Linked DNA regions of Bdellovibrio bacteriovorus. The main gene of each other region encodes a partner of the protein of the gene in region 2 in a complex. Links are inferred from orthologs where the notes say so. Each region holds a gene or a part of one and is shown on either strand. Other genes may lie near its edges. The genes, in order: rpsJ and nusB.

Region 1 (8,821 bases), on a different replicon or contig from region 2:
TGAACTTTCTCCACACATCACTCCTTAGAAATTAAGGCCGCCCTCACGAGCGCCTTCTGCTAGAGATTTAACACGGCCATGGTACAAGTAACCGTTACGGTCGAAAACGACGTTCTTGATGTTTTTCGTAGCAGCTGCTTTAGCCACTTCGTTACCAACAAGTTTCGCCATATCGATACCAGACTTGTCATCTTTACCAAGAGAAGAAACCGCAACAAGAGTTGTACCGTCAACGTCATTGATGATTTGAGCGTACATGTGCTTACCGCTACGGAATACGCAAAGACGTGGTCTTTCCGCAGTTCCGTTTACAGTTTTACGGATTCTGATCTTCTTTTTGAGGCGATTTGCTTTTCTGTCACTTGTATGTTTGCTTACTTTAATTTTCATACATTACCTCAATTATTTACCAGCCGACTTACCAGCTTTACGTCTGATATGCTCACCAGCATAACGAACACCTTTTGCCAAGTATGGCTCAGGCGGACGGAAAGAACGGATTTTAGCTGCCACTTGACCAACCAACTCTTTGCTTGGGCCAGTGATTGTAAGGTTCGTTTGCTTATCAACCTTGATTTCGATTCCTTCAGGGATATCGAAGATCACAGGGTGAGAGAAACCCAAAGAAAGTTCCAACTTCTTACCAGATACGTTTGCACGATATCCGACACCGTGAAGTTCAAGACCTCTTGAGAAACCTTTAGTTACGCCAGTTACTGCATTTTGAATAAGCGCTCTGTAAAGACCGTGCAATGCGCGGCTTTCTTTAGAGTCGTCTTTGCGAACCAAAACAACTTTACCGCCTTCTACTTTCGCAGAAACAGCTGATTGCATGCCGATTTTCAAAGAAGACTTCGCACCTTTAACGACAACTTCGTTAGCAGGTGTTACGCTTACTTGTACTGTGTTATCAAAAATAACGGGTGCTTTACCAATACGAGACATAATTCACCTACCAAAGTGTCGCAAGCAATTCACCACCGAGTTTTGCCTCAGTAGCTTGCTTACCGCTCATGATTCCTTTGCTAGTGCTGATGATGGACATACCCATACCAGAACGAACTGTCGGAATCTTGTCAGATTTAACATAAACTCTACGACCTGGACGAGATACGCGGTCGATAGAATTGATCACGTGGTTTCCAGCTTCGTCGTATTTCAAGTAAACACGCATAATGCCTTGTTTGCTGTCTTTAGCGACTTTGAAGCTTCTGATCAAACCTTCGTTAACGAGGATTTGAGCAATACCCGCTCTTACTTTTGAAGCAGGAAGATCCACTTTTTCGTGTTTCGCTGCTCCAGCATTTCTAATCATTGTAAGGAACTGAGAGATTGTATCCATAGTGATCCTCTTACCAACTTGCTTTCGTTACGCCAGGCAATTTACCGTCAAGAGCCAATTGTCTGAAAGCGATACGAGACAAACCGAATTTGCGGTAGTTACCACGAGGGCGACCCGTCAATTCACAGCGAGTGATAACGCGGTTTGGATTTGTATCACGACGAAGAGCTTGAAGCTTTTTACGAGCTCCATCTCTTTCTTCGTCAGAAAGCTTCATGTCGACAGCTTTCTCTCTAAGCTCTTTTCTATATTGAGCGTATCTTTTAGAAAGTTCTTTTCTTTTATTATTTTTTTCAATGCTTGCTTTACGAGCCAAGTTACACCCCTCTTACTTTCTGAAGGGCATGCCAAGTGCTTCAAGAAGCGCTCTGCCCTCAGCGTCGTTTTTAGCAGTTGTACAAATAGTGATGTTCATACCGCGAGTTTTATCAACTTTATCGTAGTTGATCTCAGGGAACACGATTTGCTCTTTCAAACCCATGTTGTAGTTACCACGGCCGTCGAAACCTTTATTTGGCAAACCGCGGAAGTCTCTTACGCGAGGAAGTGCCAAGGTGTTCAAACGATCCATGAAAGACCACATTTTTTCTCTTCTCAAAGTCACGCGAACACCCAATGGGATGCCAGCACGCAATTTGAAGTTAGAGATAGCTTTTTTAGCTTTAGTGATAACAGCTTTTTGACCAGTGATCGCAGTGATCTCGTCAACAACAGTGTTCAAAATTTTTGGATTTTGAACTGCTTCGCTCAAGCACACGCTTAGAGTGATTTTCTCTAAACGAGGAACTTGCATCACGTTTTTAGCACCCAATTGTTTTTGAAGAGCGGGAGCGATCTCTTTTCTGTATTTTGTATGTAAGCGATTCATCTCATCACCCCTTATAGAACTTCCGGAGCCAAAGATACGATCTTAACGAACGACTTAGCTCTCAATTCTCTGGCAACTGGGCCAAAGATACGTGTTCCAATTGGTTCCTTAGAAGCGTTGATAAGAACTGCAGAGTTATCATCAAAACGGATATAAGATCCGTCTGGACGACGAAGTTTTTGCACTGTTCTTACAACAACTGCTTTAGCAACATCACCTTTTTTAACTTTAGCGTTTGGCAAAGCTTCTTTGATAGAAACAACGATAACATCACCGATAGATGCTACACGGCGTTTTGAACCACCAAGAACCTTTACGCACATAACTTCTTTAGCGCCAGAGTTGTCAGCTACATTTAGTCTAGTTTGCATTTGAATCATGACAACTCCCCTTACGCCTTAGCCGTTTCAACAACTTCAGCCAAAGTCCAACGCTTAGTTTTGCTAAGAGGACGAGTTTCACGGATCTTAACGATGTCACCAGTTTTAGCTTGGTTCTTTTCGTCATGAGCCTTGAAAACAGATGTCTTCTTAACGTACTTACCGTACTTTGGATGTTTCACCATGCGGTAGATGAGGACAGAGATAGTTTTATCCATCTTGTCACTGATAACTTCACCTACGACTTCAATTTTACGTCCTCTAGTATTAGTTTCAGTCATTCTCTACCTCTATCTCGCCACTTTTTTAACAATCGCTGTATTGATTTTAGCGATGTTGCGGCGAAGATTACGAATTTCAATTGGGTTTGAAAGTTGACCAATTGAATTCTTGATACGTGCTTGGAACAACTCTTCAGAAAGAGCTGCTCTTTTCTTCTTCAATTCAGTTACAGAAAGATCTTGAATCTCAACGAACTTCATAAAACTACTCCCTCACCAAGAAACGAGTTTTGAAAGGAAGTTTGTGAGCTGCGCGTTCGAAAGCTTCTTTAGCTTGTTCACGAGTCACACCGTTCATTTCGAAAAGAACTTTTCCAGGAAGAACGCGTGCTACCCACAACTCCGGATTACCTTTACCGCTACCCATACGAGTTTCAGCAGGTTTCTTAGTTACTGGGATGTTCGGGAACACACGGCACCAGATTTTACCACCACGTTTTACTGAACGTGAGATAGCAATACGACCAGCTTCCAACTGACGAGCTGTCAGACGGCCTTCCTCGATAGCTTGAAGACCGTAGTCTCCGAAATCAAGGTTAGAACCTCTGTAAGCAAAACCAGTTGCGCGGCCTACAAATTGTTTACGCCATTTTACTCTTTTAGGACTTAACACGACCTGCCTCCTCAACTTCGCGAGCAGATAAGATATCGCCTTTATAGATCCATACTTTCATGCCGATGATTCCGTATGCAGTCAAAGCTTCAGCAGTACCGTAGTCGATATCTGCACGCAATGTATGAAGAGGAACACTCTTCTCATTGTACCACTCTGAACGAGCAATTTCGGCTCCATCAAGACGTCCTGAAACACGGATCTTGATACCTCTCACGCCGCCTTTGATAGCAGCTGCAATAGCTTTTTTAAGTGCTCTTCTCCAAGAGATACGTTTCTCAAGTTGTTGAGCAATACTCTCAGCGACGAGCTGAGCATCGAGGTCTGGCTTGCGCACTTCTTGGATGCTCAAGAAAACTTCGTTGGGTGTAAGTTTTTGAACTTCCGCTTTAAGTGAATCAATACCAGTACCTTTTTTACCAATTACAACACCTGGACGAGCAGTAGAGATGATGATTTTAATCTTCTTCGCTGCACGTTCCATTTCAATTTTCGCTACACCCGCGTGCTTAAGCTTATTTTTCAAATACTTTCTTAAGCGGATGTCTTCGTGGAGATTTTCAAAATATTGGTTACCCTTCGCATACCAGCGAGAGTCCCACGTTCTGATAACACCAACTCTTAGACCAATTGGATTAACCTTTTGTCCCACGACTATTTCTCCTCGAGTACTACGTTAATGTGGCTGGTCTTCTTGCGAACTCCGAAAGCACGCCCTTGAGCGCGAGGACGGAATCTTTTAAGAACAGGGCCTTGATCAACCCAGATAGCTTTAACATAAAGATTATCAACATCCATAACCTTTTTGTATTCTGCGTTAGCAACCGCAGATTCGATTAGCTTTTTTACCATACCAGCAGTTTTCTTATTCAAGAAAGTGAGAGTTTTTACTGCTTCGTTCACGTCTTTACCGCGAACTAGGTCAACAACCAATCTTGCTTTCTGAGCGCCTACTCTTGCATATTTCAAGCTTGCTTTAACTTCCATAATCAACCTCTATTACTTCTTCGCAGCAGCAGGAGCAGCTGCTTTCTTCTCGGCGTGACCTTGGAAAGTTCTTGTTGGAGCAAACTCACCGAGTTTGTGACCAATCATGTTCTCAGTGATGTAAACTGGAACGAACTTTCTTCCGTTATGAACCGCAAAAGTCAGTCCAATTGTCTCTGGAAGAATTGTTGAGCGGCGAGACCAAGTTTTAATAACTTTTTTATCATTTTTTTCGATCGCAGTGTCGATCTTCTTTTGAAGATGCAAATCGACGAATGGACCTTTTTTAATCGAGCGTGCCACCTTTTACTCCTACTTACGTCTCTTGATAATTGAAGAGTTGGTTCTCTTGTTATTTCTCGTTTTGTAACCCTTACAAGGTTGACCCCAAGGAGTTACCGGGTGATGCCCTTTACCAACACCCTCACCACCACCCAATGGATGGTCGACAGGGTTCATGTGCATACCACGAACTGAAGGACGGATACCTCTCCAACGAGAGCGACCTGCTTTACCAAGATTGATGTTTTCGTTGTCAGTGTTACCAACTTGACCGATTGAAGCTTTGCACACAGACAAGATTTGCTTCAATTCGCCAGACGGCATACGTACTTGGCAGTATTGTTCACCTTTACCAGCCAAAGTTGCTGTAGCACCCGCGCCACGGCAAACTTGACCACCTTTACCCGGACGCATTTCGATGTTGTGGATCACAGTACCAACTGGGATCGCAGCCAAAGAAAGGCAGTTACCTGGTTTGATGTCGGCTTTATCAGAAGAAAGAACTGTATCACCTACGTTCAATCCAACTGGAGCGATGATGTACGCTTTCGCGCCATCTACGTAAGAGATAAGAGCGATACGGCAAGTTCTGTTTGGATCGTACTCGATCGCAACAACTTTTGCTGGAACGTCTACTTTAGTTCTTTTGAAATCAACCAAACGGTATTTTCTTTTATGACCGCCACCTTGGTGACGGATAGTGATTTGACCGTGGTTGTTACGAGCAGCTTTATTATGTAGAGGTTCAACTAGAGATTTCTCTGGAGTTGTTTTCGTGATTTCTTTGAAATCGAAACCAGTCATTCCTCTGCGACCATGAGAGCGTGGGGCAAATGTTTTAATACCCATCTTTATACTCCCTCAAAAAGAGCGATCTTCTCACCTTCAACAAGCTTAACGTAAGCTTTTTTCCAGTAAGGGACCTTTGTTAATCCGAATTTAGTGTACTTCGAGTGACCGCGGCAAACGCTAGTTCTAACGCTGTCTACTTTCACTTTGAAGTTCTTTTCTACCGCAGCTTTGATGTCAGTCTTAGTAGACTTAAGATCTACTTCGAACACATACACGCCAGCAGCGTTGTGATATGTATTTTTCTCTGTGATAAGAGGAGCTTTAATTACTTGTTTCATTACGCTTTCTCCAATGAGCAACGATCTACGATTTTTGCTACAGAGTCTTTAGTGATCACTGCTGCATCGTATTTCAATAGATCGAATACGTTCAAACCTTCAACTGGGAAGTATTTGAAAGATTGTAAGTTTTTAGAAGCGCGACCGAACTTTTCGTTCACAGCAGCGTCAACCAAAACAGCTTTTGTTAGACCGAAAGCTTTCAAACGTTTGTTAAGCTCAGCAGTTTTACCTTCAGATTGCATGCTGTCCACGATGAACAACTTGCCTTCTTTTTGAAGGTGAGAAAGTGCCATGCTCAAACCTAAACGACGAACTTTTTTAGGTAGAACGAAAGCGTAGCTACGAGGTTGTGGACCGAACATAGTACCACCACCAGGCATCAAAGGAGAACGTGAAGAACCTTGACGAGCTCCACCAGTACCTTTTTGTTTGAATGGCTTTTTACCGCCACCAGACACAAGACCTTTTGTTTTAGTCATGTGTGTACCTTGACGACGAGCCGCCAATTGCCATTGAACTACAGTGTGAAGAACTTCCTTTTTAACAGGAGCTTCGAACACGTCAGCAGCCAATTCAACTGATCCAACTTTTTCTTTTTTCCAGTTTAATACGTTTACTGTTGCCATACTATTCTCTCACCAACTTAACTAAAGTGTTTCTGGCACCAGGAACAGGACCCTTAACCATAAGAACGTTTTCGTCCGCTAGAACTTGAACGATCTCAACATTTTTTACAGTCACTGTTTCGTTACCCAAATGACCAGGGAATTTTTTACCAGGCATTACACGACCCGGCCATGTTCTGTTACCAGAAGAACCCGGACGACGGTGGAATTTAGAACCGTGGGCACCAGGACCACCGGCGAAGTTCCAACGCTTCATAACACCAGCGAAACCTTTACCTTTAGATTTAGAAGTGATTTTTACGAAATCACCTTTAACCAATGAGTCGATAGAGATTTGCGCACCAACAGTCACGCCATCAGGGATTGATTGGCGGATTTCTTTTACGAATTGCGCGCCATTTTCAAAACCAGATTTAGCCAAGTGACCTTTTTCTGCTTTGTTTGAATTTTTAGCTTTTTTAGGATGGCAAGCTACTTGAATAGCTTCGTAGCCATCAGCTTCGTTAGTTTTGATTTGAGAAACAAACCAAGGCTCATAACGAAGAACTGTTACAGGAACTGCCTCACCATTTTCATTGTAAATGGTAGCCATACCTTCTTTGAATGCGAACAGGCCGTTCAGCTTCAGGCCTTGCTCGTTTGAATTTGTAGTTTGTGTAGTTTCGCTCACTGTTTACTCCTAGATTGCTGAAAGTTTGATTTCAACATCAACGCCAGCTGAGAGGTCGAGTTTCATGAGCTGATCGACAGTCTGCTGAGTGGGTTCTAAAATATCGAGCATACGCTTGTGTGTTCTCACTTCGAATTGCTCACGAGATTTTTTATCTACGTGAGGAGAACGCAACACTGTGTAGCGGTTGATACGAGTTGGAAGAGGGATTGGACCCGCAACCTTCGCACCAGTACGACGTGCTGTTTCGACGATTTCTTTCGTCGATTGATCAAGCAATTTATGATCGAATGCCTTCAATCTGATTCTAATCTTCTGACTTTGCATATGGACACTCTTCTTCTTTTTAAAGTATCGTAATTACTAGCAAATTAACTAAAATGCGCTTTAACCCCATCGAAAACTTGTCCCGAATTAGCCCTTGCGGCCTGCGATTTCACTCACGCGGGAGGTTTTTTGTAAGTTGTAGACGCTATGAGTGCGCGAGTATGCGCACTGTAAAACCCTTTGTCAAAGGGAAATTATTAATTTTTTAATATCTTCCCATTTTGTGGAGAATTTCGGTTTTTGCCTTGGCTGGAACCACGGCATATTCCAAAAATTCCATACTGAAACTTGCTCTTCCCTGACTCAGACTGCGCACATTGGTCGCATAACCGAATAGGTTCGCTAATGGGGCTTCCGCAGAAATCACCTGACCGCCACCGACTTTGGCGTTCATCGTGAGAATTTTTCCACGGCGGGAATTTAAATCCCCCACCACATTGCCGACGAATTCATCGGGACAAGTGACTTCTAACTTAAAGATGGGCTCTAGAAGTTCAACAGTCGCACTTTTCACGGCATCACGGAAAGCCAGGGAAGTAGCCGCTTTAAAGGCCATTTCACTGGAAGCCTCGGGACGCACTTCTACTGAATTTAAAGTCCCCTTAATACCGATCATAGAATAACTCGCAAGAGGGCCTACTTCGGCAGCCTCTTTAAAGCCGTTCTCGACTGCTTTTAAGAAAGGAGCTGTAAATTCTTTAGACACAGAAACTTTGGATACGAATTGAATGCCGTCATGTTGAGAGATCGGCTCAATCGTCAAAGAAACTTTCGCATACTGCTGCTCACCCGCCACTTCACGTTCGTAAACGTGTTCAACCGTAGCTGAAGATGAGATGCCTTCGCGATAAGACACCTGAGGGTTACCCACGTTGGCCTGAACTTTATGCTCGCGCAAAAGACGGTCAACAAGGATCTCTAAGTGAAGTTCTCCCATCCCCGACAAAAGAATTTGACCTGTTTCCGGGTCATTTCTTAGACGGCAGGAAGGATCTTCTTTACCCAATTTTTCCAAGCCCTGAAGCATTTTTTCCTGGTCGGCTGAAGACTTCGCTTCGATCGCCACAGAAATAACAGGTTCAGGGAAAGTGATCGTTTCTAGAACGACAGCGTGAGACGTCTCGCAAAGAGTGTCCCCGGTCGCAGTGAACTTAAGACCAACAACCGCGCCGATATCGCCGGCTTTCAAGCTTGTGATCTCTTCACGAGAGTTCGCGTGCATCTTAACTAATTTTTGGATGCGTTCTTTTTTCTCTGTGCGCGGATTGAAAAGTTGGTCGCCCACTTTCACTTCGCCAGAGTACACGCGGAT
Region 2 (8,422 bases):
GCTGAAGGTGGAATAAAAACTGTTGAAGCCCTGGATCTGCATGAGAGTCGCGAGCTTCGCAAGTTCACTTATATTGATGCCGCCAATGCTGCCGAGGCTTTAAGAACGGTGTTTAAAAATCTTGAAGAAAAAGACCCCTCACGCGCTTGCCTGTTTGGAACTTGGATGGAAGAGTTCACGTCTCAGTCAAAATTTGTCTATGGCAAAATTCCTAGAATATTTGATGAAGGTCCCGTTTATGTGCGTCCTCGCTGTTTCGTCTATCAAGCCATTGTCAGGTACGATCAGGTTGATGCCGACGGAAAGAGATACTTTATCAACGGAGATCTTTTTACCAATATGGACGCTCTTAATCAGATTGCTATGGTCCTGCATGAATTGGTCTATCGAGAAGCCAAATTTGCGAAGGGGCCCCTTAAAAACACGACTCGAGTGCGTCGCTATACGGGATATATCTTTTCGACGCGCTTAAAAAGCGATTCTCCCGAGGCGTATCGGCAGTTTTTAGAGGACTCCAACCTTAGTTCTGATGAAGACTATTGCGACGCAAATCACCGTATTTATCAAAAAACACACTAAACAAGCTTTCGGTCAGCTTTGGAATTGACATGATTTCCAGCTGGGAATAGCAAAAGGGGTGGAGGTTTTATGAAATCCCTGTTTTTGCTGTTGAGCTTGATGGCTACCAATGCCTTTGCTGCCGCGGATTCCGTGGGTGTGTTTCATCGTCCTGAAAAAGTGGTTGTTCTGGTGAACGAGCACGGCAGTCAGGGTCGTTTGCAGGGCTTTATGGATGCTCTTCAAGCTCAAGACCAACTTCTTTGGCTGTCACAAGATGAAAGCATCAAGATTCAATGCGGTCGTAATGCAACCGATGCCAGCTGTACTTTCCGTTTCTTTCCTTCAGACAGTGTGAGTGTGGAATCGCGCTCCGTAAACGCTTTCACAGAAGGAAAAAGCCTGGCGAAAAATCCTTATGAAATGCACTTCGAAAGCTCCAACGGCGATAAATTTACTTTGAAAGTAGAAGAACAAGGGATTTCGTTCTGGGGAAGTAAGAAGCCGCTTTAAGGTCCAGTCTATAAATCAAAGTCCTGTTTAAAAGGGGCTTTGAAAAACCAAAAAGGCCAAGAGACAATGTCTCTATGGCCTTTTTCTTTTTCCTGACATTCTCTTTTCTTGCGGGCGCCGCTGAGCCGGACAACTTTTCGGCCCGTCATTCTCCCAACACTGTTGTTGCTAATGCGGATATCAACCGTGTTGTGAATTCCGTTCTTTCTTTGGCAACCGATCAGTTTCAGGCTCGAAATCGCTGTGATCGCGAAAAATTCCTGCAGTTTTTAGAAGACGACTTAGACCGCAACTTTCCTAAAGTGGATAATTATATTTATTTAAATGCTCCTTTTGCGGGTCCCAAGTCCTATGAGGAAACGCCGCTGAATAAATTCCGTGGTTATGGAAAAGTTTTTTTCTCTCCGTCCGTCAAATTGGAAGTGAAAGGTAAAAGCTTCTTTGTCGGCTTAGATAAGATAGATCACTTTTTTTCCCACGGATACCTCTACTGGCAAATGGCCGGAAAAAAAGGGAAGCTCGATAAAGAGAAAGTTCAAAACGCACTGCAAGTGGGAATAGAACAAGAAAATGGTCCGTGGGGCTTAAAGAGCTCTGGCGTAAAATCTTACGCGGACTTAGCGGCAAATTATGCAGGTTTAAGTTTTTGGAGCCAGCTTTTAGACGGCCCGTCACCGATGATTGTCTGCGAAAATGGACGCTTTGTTCAGAAACGTTCTTTTGATATCGCAAACTACTTCTCCGAAGCCATGGATGAAACGATTAACTGCAATAGTTACGCGACAAAGGAAATGCTATCGGCAGTAGAAAAAATGACGGCCCCTTGGAATATGGAATGTCCTGTAAAGGCGAAGGCCTGTGACGAACTCAAAAAGAATTACCCTGCTGATGTGGCAAGTAAAATTCTGCACCCACGTTGCCTGGGGACGGGTGATTCACAGTTAGAAGAGGCTTCTGCAAAAACCACGAAAGACATTATCGATATGGCGGGCGCCGCGGTTTCCGGTGGTCCGCAGTACTTGCTTTTTAAGATGTTTGGTCAAAACAAAAAGCACCAAGCGCAACCTCAGGGTGCAAACGCGGGTGGAGGCCAACGATGAATAAATCGCAGATGCTGGCTTTTGCCTTCTTAGTATCAATGAGTGCGACAGCGGTTTCTCAAGGCGATTTAGGGACGGCACAGAAAACCTGGGATCACTATAAGAACTGTCATGCCTTCAAAGACGATGATACCAAACTTATTAACTGCACTGAACCTGCCATCGAAAGCAAGCTGTCGCGTCCTGAAAAGCTCAAGCTGCTTGAGTTCTTGATATTAGGCTACGACTTCAGCGAACTTAGAAAGTGCCGCAAAGAAGACCGCGTGCAACCGACGCGACCCTTAGCGACGTCCCAATACTTCTGCATGGACGTCAAAGGAAGCGAAAAATCCATGCAAGGTTATGTCGAGTTTATAAAAGAAAAAGGCTCTGCAAAAATCAGAGCCCTTAAGTTTTCATTTTAATTAAAAGATCACACTGTCAGGAAGGCCCAAGCGAGCTGCGATAATACGCACGATCTCGGAAGCATTTTCTTCCAGCGCTCGTTCGGTCACATTAAAGACGGGCCAGCGACGATTCTGTTTAAAGATCTTTTCCGCGTACTCAATTTCTTTAGCGATATGGGACATGGAAGCGTACTCGCCACCAGGGTCTTGACCGAATTTTTCCAAACGACTTTTGCGGATTCTTTGCAGAGACTCCATATCGATGATTAAGCCTACGATACGACGTTGATCGATTTTGAAAAGTTCCTCTGGCAAAGGAGTATCTAAGACCATAGGAACGTTCGCCACTTTCCAACCTTTATGGCTTAGAAAGATGGATAGCGGTGTTTTACTGGTACGAGAAATACCAACAAGCACGATGTCCGCTTTATCAAGTTCCGCAAACGTTTTACCGTCATCATGTTTCACGGTGTACTCAATGGCTTCGATGCGTTTAAAGTAGCGCTCGTCGACCGCTCGTAAGGCGCCGACGTGAGACTCTGAGTGTTCACCAAAGAAAGTATCCAAGGTTCCTAAGAGCGGTCCCAAAAGATCGAAGTAGGGAATGCCTTTTCCAGAAGCGATCTCGCGGATTTTATTTCTTAGCTGCTGGCTGGCTACGGTGTAAGCCAACATCCCACGGCGTTCGAAGCACTCTTCGATCACGGCTTCAGCTTGAGTTTCCGTGCGCACATTTTTACAACGAATGATATTGATATCTTTGGTTGAATACTGAACCAAAGCGGCGCGAATCATCGTCGCGGCTGTTTCACCTGTAGAATCTGAAAGAATATAGATCGTGTAGGTTTTGTTATCAGCGTCGCTCATTAGTCAGCAAATCCGTTGATCAATGCCCGGCGCACGTTTTCGATATGATCCTTCAACCACAGGTCAGCAAAACCAGAGAATAAAATAAACGCAAAGTCCGGGCTGGCTTTAATCAAAAGACACGTCGTTTTATTTTCGGGATCCAAGTGTTGCAACTGAAGCTTTTCCAGCATCGCACGCGAATCTGTTTTAAGAACAGACAGCAAAGTCATATCCGGAATTTTCACGATAGCTTTTCCATTGTTTTTTAAAAGCTGTGTGCTGCCTTTGTGAAAAGAAGCTTGAGCTTTCCATTGGCCATCATGATTTTCCAACAAGATGCCGGAATCAAAAAGCATTGCTAGTCGAGAAAACACGACAATCGCACGATCAATATGATCTTCAGGAAGACCTTGAGAAATTCCGCGCACCAAAGCCAGGTCGCGAGAAGCTTCAAAAAGAGCCGCGTGGTTTTCGCTCTCTTCCACTTTGTTTTCAAAATCATTGTCCAAGAAAGACTCTAAACGTCTTTGCACCATTGAAATTTTTGAAACCAGTGTTTGAGATAATTTTTCCATGAACAACGCTCCTCACTTTCATTGTGAGAAAGAAAAGCGCGTTAATCAAGCACGACGGTGAAATCTTGGAAGCTGTGGTGAACTTGCCATTCTTGTTGAACTTTCCCGGCACTTTGTCCAGGTGGCAAGAAGAGACGCAAAGAAGGCTCTTTCAGTTTATGCCAAACTTCAAAAACTTGCGCGATCCAAGGCCCTAAGTTGTCCTGCCATGGAACGATAACCACCCACTTGTTCGGCAAAAGTTCTTCCGAAGCGATCATCAAAGGATGGGATGTTTTAACAGCGAATTGGACTTTAGGAAGTTCGGTTTCGGACAGAACTTCTTGAAGGTAATTAGGAATTGAAGGAGACACGTGGCGCGAGGCTTTGCACAATTGGAAATTCAAATACCAATCTAAGCGCGCTGTCCATTGTGATTTCTCAAGATCCGGTACGATCCACAGCTCTGAGCCGGGATTGAAAGCACTGGCTTGAGAAAGCACACTTAATGCCATTAGTGAGCCTTACCCACTTGATCCAGCAAACCATTGACGAAGCTTGCGGATTCCGTAGTTCCGAATTTTTTGGCGATTTCAACGGCCTCGTTGATCGCGATGTTTTCTTTGATGGGATCTGCGGCAAACTTCATTTCATAAACCGCGACACGCAAGATATTGCGATCGATCGTCGCCATGCGCTCTACTTTCCAATGCGCACTGGAAGCTTGGATTTTAGAATCAATCGCGGCTTTGTTGGATTGAACGCCCGTAACCAAAAGATCGGCGTAAGAAATCACTTCAGGGTCGACAGATTGTTCGAAGACATCAAGAAATGTTTGGTAGCTGATCTGAGGTGCGAACTCAGTTTGAAATAGGATTTGGAGTGCGAGTTCGCGGGCTTGTCGTCTTGCTGTCAGTTTCATTATTCGGCTTCTTTTCGTTTTCTACAAAGTTCATCGCTGTCAGGCTTAATTGTGGATTATTTGCATCGACAAAATCAAGCAGTTCAGCGTCTTCCAAAGTCTCAACAAATTCTTGAACGTCTTTGAAAGTTCGGTACACGCTCGCGAAGCGGATGTAAGCCACGTCGTCGAGTTGTTTAAGTTCAGCCATGACCTTCTTGCCGATCAAGCGTGAAGAGATTTCTGATTCTCCACGATTCACAACCCAGGAAGAGATTCTTTCCACCACGGCATCAATCTGTGCCAAGCCCACCGGGCGTTTTTGGCAGGCCGCTTGAAGACCTTTTAAGATTTTCTCTTTGCTGTAAGGTTCACGACGTCCGTCTTTTTTAATGATGAACGGAAAGGCGAGCATGATAGTTTCTACGGTTGAAAAACGAGCCTTACACTCAAGGCATTCACGACGGCGGCGGATGCTACCATCTTTTTGCACTCTCGTGTCTAGTACTCTGTCATCAGCATGTCCACAGAAGGGGCATTTCATAGTCTTTGGTCCCGCCTTAAACTCGCCTGGAGATTAGGGAGCCGCCGCTAGAGAGTCAATCATCAATTCACCGCGCTTGGGCCAGTCTTATATGTCCACGTGCGTCATGCGCTTAACACCATTGGTAAAAGTTAGTTACACTGAAGACTCAGAATTGAGGTGCGTGTGAAGACTTTTCTCATCATGATTTTGCCCTTGTTAGTTGGTTCCGTTGCTGTGGCTCAGGATTCTCAGCCCGTGGTGGGACGTGATGCCGCCGCGAAATACTTCCAAAAAAGAGAACCTTCGCAAAATTACGGCGGCGGCTATGGCGGAGGCGCCCAGGATCACTATCTCGCATTGCATATCGGTCGCTATATGGGTTCTCAGTCCTACGATTGGGGCAAGAACGGCCAAGAGGATGATGTCGGCAAAATGAACTTCGGCGTCACTTACCGTGTCGGGGAATGGCAGAACTCAATGGATTTGAATCTGCGCCTGGATTACACGGAATTCGATTTGGGTGGTGAGACGCCTTCGAAATTGTCTTTTTTGCCACTTCTGACTTTTCCTGACGCCTCTTCACGTTTTCCACTTTATTTCGGAGCGGGTGTGGGACTGGGAGTTTTTTTCAAACAGGCTTCCAGCAAATCTGCTCTCTCTTTGGATTATCAGCTCGTAGCGGGGGCTCGTTTCTTTGATATTTTTGAAAACACTGGCTTCTTCATCGAAGCTGGATTAAAAAACCACATCCTTTTGCTCTCTTCAGGCCAGTTTAACGGAACCTTCCTCGCTGGCGGATTGGTATTTACGTTTTGAAAATTCATAAGCACTTAGTTGGAACTATTATTGACGCCCTTGATGAAGTCTTTGAACAAGGGCAGTACGCAGACAAAGTTATTCAGCGCAATCTGAAAGCCCAAAAACAATGGGGCGCGCGGGACCGTCGTTTCTTTGCGGAAAGCATTTATGAAATCGTTCGTTGGGAACGTCTTTTGGCGTATCTTGTGGACGACAATGATTTCTGGAAAATCTGGGCCGCTTACTGGATTCGTCAGGGAAATGAACTGCCTGAGTGGGATGAAGTCGCCGACGTCGACGTGAAAGCCGTTCAAGCTCGTCTTAAAGACATGCCTTCCTTCGCGATCGCACAATCCATTCCAGATTGGATGGCGGCTCGTTTAGAAAAAGAGTTGGGGCCTAGTTATAAAGAAACTGTGCGCGCTTTGAATCAGCCTGCGGAGGTTTTCTTACGCACAAATACGTTGAAAACAGATCCCGACACTCTTTTGAAAACTCTTTCAGAGGCGGGGATTTCAGCGACGAAAGTGTCTGCGGATTTGCCTCATGCTTTGAAGTTAACGGAAAGAAAAAACGTCTTTATCACGCAGCCATTTAAAGATGGCTTGTTTGAAGTTCAAGACGCCGCTTCGCAAATGGTTGTTCCTTTATTGGACGTGCAACCAGGTCACCGTGTGGTGGATGCGTGTGCGGGGGCCGGTGGAAAAAGTCTGCACATGGCTTCGCTCATGAAGAACAAAGGGAAGATTATTTCCTTAGATATTCACGAGTGGAAGTTGCAGGAATTGAAAGTGCGTGCTCGTCGTGATGGCGTTGACGTGATTGAGACGCGTTTGATTGATTCAACGAAAGTTATTAAGCGCATGTACGAATCGGCGGATCGTCTTTTGTTAGATGTGCCTTGTTCGGGAATGGGTGTTTTGCGCCGCAATCCTGATACGAAGTGGAAACTGACGAACGAGGAAATTGATCGTCTGCATGCCCTTCAGTACGAAATTCTGACGAGTTATTCTCCGATGACGAAGAAGGGCGGCAAGATGGTTTACGCCACTTGCAGTTTGCTTCCGAGTGAGAATGAAAAACAGATCGAAAGATTCTTGGCAGAGCGCGGGGACGACTGGACTTTGATTAAGCAAATGCACTTACGTCCAGAGGTGGAAGGCTTTGACGGATTCTACGCGGCTCTTCTGGAGCGTCGTAAGTAGAAAAAATGACTCATAATGCGAAGGATGTAATTGATCCTTCGCTGGTTTCTGCCGATAAAGATTCTGTGAAGAAATTCGTTCTGCTTCTAATATTCCTAGTTTCTACATCCGCCTCTGCGGGCACCCTGGTTGAATTGGGTGGCACTTATATGTCTGACAATCTGTCGACCAGTGAGGCGAAAAAATCTTCGAAGTATTTCTATAACGTCGGTGTTCTTTTTAGTCTTAAAAAACACATCTGGGGCGGGTGGAATTACTCTGGCATCTCTCACACGGACAGTGGCGATGAAGAATTGAGTTTTTCTTCTCAAGATACCGGTCCTTATTTGAAATGGCAGTTTGGTCGTAACGAACTTTACAGTTTGGGGGCCGCTTATAACATTTTAAGCCGCGCTTCTTTCAAAAGTGGCAGCGACACAGAAACCTGGCAGGGAACCAGCTTCTGGCTTCAATTTGCCGTCGCCCCGGAAGTTCGTGAGGGCTTTCACATCGGTGCTTCATTAAATTATTATCTGGCAAGCTACACAAAGAAGACTGTGGACAATGTTGAATCCAGCACGTCGAACTCAAAATCCTGGATATTTCCAATGCTTATGCTAACTAAAGAATGGTAACGCAACGCGCGCTCTTTTCGTTGGCACACTTCTTTTTCATTTGAAAGCTCGTATTCAGCTTGATAGAACCCTCGGCAACAATTTAAGGGGGTCCACAATGATTCGTTCTCTAGTAGCAATGGCTTTGACTTTGGGAATGGCTACTTCTGCTTTCGCAGCAGACAACGCTTATTTCGAAATCAAAAAAGTAAAAGTTACTGACGTCACTGAGCAATACGCTCCACAAATGGAATTGTTCGCGAAAAAAGCGAATGGTTTGAATGCAGACTGCAACTCTTCTCAAATGCCTTTGGCGCCAAAATTCACTGGCGACAGAACATTGGGTTCTGTGAATCCTCTAGACGCTGTTGAATTGATCGTAGATCAAATCATCAACATCGGTAAAAAAATCTTCAACGTGATTAATGCGGGTCGCCCC

The links.
Region 1: the proteins of nusB (region 2) and rpsJ are in contact, whole or in part, in a solved structure (PDB 3D3B), measured with the Escherichia coli proteins. The link is inferred for Bdellovibrio bacteriovorus from one-to-one orthologs.

The regions. Positions count from the first base shown.
Region 1 is NZ_LUKF01000016.1:260,841-269,661, forward strand. Bases 5,851-8,739 are described here. They hold rpsJ (30S ribosomal protein S10), read right to left. Parts: upstream 7,510-8,739; coding sequence 7,192-7,509; downstream 5,851-7,191. Other genes in these bases: rplW (50S ribosomal protein L23), read right to left, coding at 5,851-5,883; rplD (50S ribosomal protein L4), read right to left, coding at 5,883-6,512; rplC (50S ribosomal protein L3), read right to left, coding at 6,514-7,182; fusA (elongation factor G), read right to left, coding at 7,715-8,739. In the rest of the region: rpsE (30S ribosomal protein S5), read right to left, coding at 1-14; rplR (50S ribosomal protein L18), read right to left, coding at 25-390; rplF (50S ribosomal protein L6), read right to left, coding at 403-945; rpsH (30S ribosomal protein S8), read right to left, coding at 953-1,342; rpsN (30S ribosomal protein S14), read right to left, coding at 1,353-1,658; rplE (50S ribosomal protein L5), read right to left, coding at 1,671-2,210; rplN (50S ribosomal protein L14), read right to left, coding at 2,222-2,590; rpsQ (30S ribosomal protein S17), read right to left, coding at 2,602-2,871; rpmC (50S ribosomal protein L29), read right to left, coding at 2,881-3,072; rplP (50S ribosomal protein L16), read right to left, coding at 3,077-3,484; rpsC (30S ribosomal protein S3), read right to left, coding at 3,471-4,136; rplV (50S ribosomal protein L22), read right to left, coding at 4,139-4,471; rpsS (30S ribosomal protein S19), read right to left, coding at 4,484-4,774; rplB (50S ribosomal protein L2), read right to left, coding at 4,784-5,602; more of rplW, read right to left, coding at 5,605-5,850; more of fusA, read right to left, coding at 8,740-8,821. UniProt on the Escherichia coli protein: Involved in the binding of tRNA to the ribosomes. Part of the processive rRNA transcription and antitermination complex (rrnTAC). The complex forms an RNA-chaperone ring around the RNA exit tunnel of RNA polymerase (RNAP).
Region 2 is NZ_LUKF01000012.1:184,650-193,071, forward strand. What follows is about bases 3,179-6,072. They hold nusB (transcription antitermination factor NusB), read right to left. Parts: upstream 4,883-6,072; coding sequence 4,475-4,882; downstream 3,179-4,474. Other genes in these bases: AZI85_RS07630 (pyruvate, water dikinase regulatory protein), read right to left, coding at 3,179-3,424; AZI85_RS07635 (hypothetical protein), read right to left, coding at 3,424-3,981; AZI85_RS07640 (hypothetical protein), read right to left, coding at 4,023-4,475; nrdR (transcriptional regulator NrdR), read right to left, coding at 4,821-5,405; AZI85_RS07655 (hypothetical protein), read left to right, coding at 5,571-6,072. In the rest of the region: AZI85_RS07610 (hypothetical protein), read left to right, coding at 1-579; AZI85_RS07615 (hypothetical protein), read left to right, coding at 649-1,071; AZI85_RS07620 (hypothetical protein), read left to right, coding at 1,146-2,171; AZI85_RS07625 (hypothetical protein), read left to right, coding at 2,168-2,575; more of AZI85_RS07630, read right to left, coding at 2,576-3,178; more of AZI85_RS07655, read left to right, coding at 6,073-6,203; AZI85_RS07660 (RsmB/NOP family class I SAM-dependent RNA methyltransferase), read left to right, coding at 6,200-7,390; AZI85_RS07665 (hypothetical protein), read left to right, coding at 7,396-8,004; AZI85_RS07670 (hypothetical protein), read left to right, coding at 8,102-8,422. UniProt on the Escherichia coli protein: Part of the processive rRNA transcription and antitermination complex (rrnTAC). The complex forms an RNA-chaperone ring around the RNA exit tunnel of RNA polymerase (RNAP).